One region of the Sphingomonas sp. BL-S-28 genome, then DNA from elsewhere that is predicted to be linked to it. Evidence: predicted binding sites of a transcription regulator. Region 1 holds the regulator's gene; the other holds the start of a gene.
The links. The regulator LexA, encoded in region 1, represses DNA repair genes until DNA is damaged. The targets are predictions, from matches to a motif close to GTTCCNCNCTTGTTCT.
Positions count from the first base shown of each region.

Region 2: the regulator LexA is predicted to act here: its motif matches at 1,268-1,283, upstream of ACZ1JC_RS23655 (ATP-dependent helicase).

Region 1 is NZ_CM145483.1:51,591-53,789, reverse strand. Features, by position in the region: gene ACZ1JC_RS00280 (molybdopterin molybdotransferase MoeA) at 1-483, shown strand, start outside; gene lexA (transcriptional repressor LexA) at 596-1,294, shown strand; gene ACZ1JC_RS00270 (ComEC/Rec2 family competence protein) at 1,458-2,199, opposite strand, start outside.
Region 2 is NZ_CM145484.1:3,187,312-3,189,510, reverse strand. Features, by position in the region: gene ACZ1JC_RS23655 (ATP-dependent helicase) at 1-1,264, opposite strand, end outside; gene ACZ1JC_RS23650 (hypothetical protein) at 1,381-1,989, shown strand; gene ACZ1JC_RS23645 (hypothetical protein) at 2,077-2,199, shown strand, end outside.

The DNA of each region.
Region 1 (2,199 bases):
AGCGGCGGCGTTTCCGTTGGCGATCATGATCTCGTCCGTCCCGCACTCGAAGCATGGGGTGCCGATCTGGATTTCTGGCGCGTGGCAATCCGGCCCGGCAAGCCATTGCTGGTGACGCGAAAAGCGCGTGGCCAGCGCGCGCAGATCGTGATCGGATTGCCGGGGAATCCGGTCTCCAGCCTCGTAACCGCATACCACTTCATGTTGCCGGCTCTTCGCGCGTTGCTCGGCGCCCGCAGGCCTGCACCGATGCCGTTGCTGGCCCGTTTGGCCGACGCCTTGCCGCCCAGCGGCGATCGACGCGAATTCGTGCGCGGCCTTTGGGATGGCGAAGCCGTCAGCGCCCATAGCGTGCAGGACAGCAGCGCCTTGGTCTCTCTGGCCACAAGCAATGTTCTTATCGATCGCCCCGCCAACGCCCCCGCTGCCAATCGCGGGGATACGGTTTGGGTGTACTTGCTCCAGAATGGCGGTATTGCTTGACGTTACCGGATTCGTTGCTTAATTGTTCCCTCATTGTTCGCGAACGAACCTCCATGTGTTCTTCGTGAAGGGAACAGACCGCCAATCTCGGCGAAGCAGGTGAGGCAGCCAGATGTTGACGCGCAAGCAGCACGAATTGCTCCGGTTCATTCAGGTGCGCCTTGAAGAGAGCGGGGTCTCGCCCAGCTTCGAAGAAATGAAGGATGCGCTGGACCTCAAATCGAAGTCGGGCGTTCACCGGCTGATTTCGGCGCTGGAGGAACGCGGCTTTATCCGTCGTCTCCCCAATCGGGCCCGCGCCCTTGAAGTGCTTCGCCAGCCTGACGATGTGACCAATAAGGGCCCTGCTGCCGCCACTACGCCTGCGACACCGCGAGAAGCGCCCGCTGCTCTGCGCACGGCTCCACGGGCTCCGGAACCGGCCAACGACGTAATCGAGATACCGCTACACGGCCGCATCGCCGCCGGCGTTCCGATCGAGGCAATCGAAGGTCAGGCGATGCTGCCGGTGCCGGCAGCCCTACTGGGTTCGGGGGATCACTATGCGCTTGAGGTTTCTGGTGATTCGATGATCGAGGCCGGTATTCTCGATGGCGACCTGGCGCTTGTTAAGCGCACCGATACGGCGCGCGATGGGGAAATCGTGGTGGCCCTCATCCGCGGTGAGGAAGCCACCCTCAAGTATCTCCGCCGCGAAGGGCCAAAGGTTCGGCTCGATCCGGCGAACGCCGCATACGAGCCCCAGATTTACGGCGCCGGGGAAGTGCAGGTTCAGGGCAAGCTCGCAGGCATTTTGCGCCGCTATCACTGACAAGGGGTACGGACCCGATCGCCGGACTGGCATCGCCGCACAGGCTCGCGGCATTCTTGGGGTGTTTTCCAATCGGGTGAAAACACCGGATGGTTCGGAAAACGGGACATACGGGAGTTGGAGGGGTTGATCCGAGGCAGTTGGATCAACCCCTCCAAATATCTCACCAGCCATGGCTGCCATGGCTTTGGGCCACCGTTCGCAGCGCCTGACCTTTCAAATCTATGACGATCCCGCCCGTTTGCTTCAGCATGGGACGATCGATTTTCAGCCATCGCGGCTTGCAGCTTTGCGGCAGCGAGCGATCTGCGATGACGATATCCACGCGGCCACAGGCGCGTGCCAGCGAAGGGATCGGCACATAAGCATCGCTGCGTGCGATCAGAACATGCCACATCCTCTCGCCTCGCCAGAAGGCGGTCGCGCAAAAGTCGTCATTGCATCGGACCTCATGCTGTCCGGGCAGCGCGAGCGGCAGTTCGCGCTGCCCGGCAACTTCCAACATATTGTCCAGCGCATAGCCGCTCCTGCTCTCGCGCAGGATAGCCGGTCGCCCATCCCCCACCGCCATGCCGATATAATGGCCGTCACCACTCACCAGAATGTCGGGAGGAACGATCAGCGCCAATCCGGCGACACCCGCAAACGCCGGAACGAGACCGAGAAAGCGCACCTTCCCCGACCACAAGGCCAGCCACAAACCGCCTATGACGAAAAGGAGAAAATGCCCCGCTCCCATCACCGGAAGGAGGCGAACCGCGCCGGGAAGATCCGCAACGACATGGGCAAGTTCGAGAAGGAGCGCAATGGCGTGGCCCGCAAGCCACCATACCGGCGCTCCAAGACCGACGACGTCGAGAAGGAGCGCAATGGCCACAAGGGGCATGACGGCGAAAGTCGTCAGC
Region 2 (2,199 bases), on a different replicon from region 1:
GCTCGAACGCAAGGTCGTCCGATGGCTGCGCGATGACGCGCAGATAGGCGAGGGCGTCGCGGATTTCGGCGCGCTCATAGAATCGGAAGCCGCCGACGATGCGGTACTTCATGCCGATCGAGATGAAGCGGTCTTCGAACTCGCGCGTCTGGTACTGCGCGCGCACGAGGATGGCGATCTGGTCGAGCGGGGCGCCTTCGCGTTCCAGCCGCTCGATCTCGTCCCCCACGCGGCGTGCTTCCTCCGGCGCGTCCCACACGCCGATCACGCGCACCTTTTCGCCGGGATGGCGCTCGGTCCACAGCGTCTTGCCCAGGCGCTGCGTATTCTCGCCGATCAGGCCGGATGCGGCGGCGAGGATCTGCGGGGTGGAGCGATAGTTCTGTTCCAGCCGGATCACTTTCGCGCCGGGAAAGTCCTTCTCGAACTTCAGGATATTGGCCACTTCCGCGCCGCGCCAGGAGTAGATCGACTGGTCATCATCCCCCACCACGCAGATGTTCTTGCGTTCCTGCGCGATCAGCCGCAGCCACAGGTACTGGACCTGATTGGTGTCCTGATATTCGTCCACCATCACGTATTTGAAGCGCTGCTGGTACTGCTGCAGCACATCGCGATTGGTGCGCAGGATGTTGAGCATGTGGAGCAGCAGATCGCCGAAATCGCAGGCGTTCAGCGTCTTCAGACGATCCTGATAGAGCTGGTAGAACTTCTGTCCGCGCCCATTGGCATAGGCTTCGCTTTCGCCGGCATCGAGATCGGCGGGGTTGAGCCCGCGGTTCTTCCAGCGATCGATGCAGCCGGCCAGTTGCCGGGCGGGCCAGCGCTTCTCATCCAGTCCTTCGGCCTGGATCAGCTGCTTCAGCACGCGCAGTTGATCGTCGGTATCGATGATCGTGTAATTGGGCTGCAGACCCACGAGTTCGGCGTGACGGCGCAGCATCTTGGCGGCGATCGCGTGGAAAGTGCCGAGCCAGGGCATCCCTTCGACGGCGGGGCCGATCAGGTGGCCCACACGCTCGCGCATTTCGCGTGCGGCCTTGTTGGTGAACGTGACGCAGAGGATCTCGCTGGGCCAGGCAAGGCGGCTGCGGACGAGGTGCGCCAGCCTGCGGGTGAGCGCTGCTGTCTTCCCCGTGCCGGCCCCTGCCAGCATCAGCACCGGCCCCTCGGTGGTCAGCACCGCCTCGCGCTGGGGTGGATTCAGCCCCTCGATCAACGGGTCGGAAGAGGCGTCAGGCAGGGAGGATTGCAGATCGTTCACCCGTGAACATCTAGGGAACGGGGCATCGTGGCGCAAGGCCGCTTCGTCGCATCTTCGGAACAATCCCCGGCACCGGGCGTCGCTTCTGCATAGCGATAGACATGGAGAGAGATGCCATGCGTATGAAACTTTTGGCCGGCGCTGCCGCACTTTCGCTGGCGGCCCTGTCCGGCCCCATCCTTGCCCAAAGCACCGTGGGCGACCCTGCGCCAACTCCCGAAGCTCCGCCGGCTCCGGCCGCGCCTTCGGATTCCGGCGCGATGACGACCGAGCAGAAGGCGACGTATGATTCGTGGCCCGCCGATATGAAGGCCGACTACGATACGTGGACGCCGGAATACAAAGCCTACTTCTGGAACCTCACTGGTGAGCAGCAGCGCGGCTATTGGGCGCTGACGCCCGACCAGCGCGGCCAGATCTACAAGATGAGTCCGGAACAGCAGCAGATCGCCTGGAACGCGGTTGCCCAGCAGCTCAACGGTCAGAAGCCGTCGACCCCGGCCGGGCAGGCCAATCCGCCGGGGGAGGGGATGCCGACCACCGGCGTGCCCGATCCCAAGATGGCGGCACAATCGGTGCCCCCCGCGATGCCGGCGGACCAGAGCTACCAGGGCGGCCCCTATAAGGGCGCGCTGACGCCGCCGCCGGCAACGGCGATGGACAAGACCTATCCGAAGTGCAGCAAGACGGTGACGGACAATTGCCGCAATCGCAGCGGAGTCTGATTGTCGTTGTAAAAGTATAGTTGGAACCGAACCCCGCGCAGTGTATTTCACCGTGCGGGGTTCGTTTCATCATATGGAGAAATCCGGATGTCCCGCTACTTGCTTATACTTGCTGCTGCCGCCGTCGCGGCCCCGCTTGGAGCCGCTGCCATCGCACAGGACGCCGCGCCGCAGAAGGCCGATGTAACCGCGCGTGACAGCCGTGGCCGG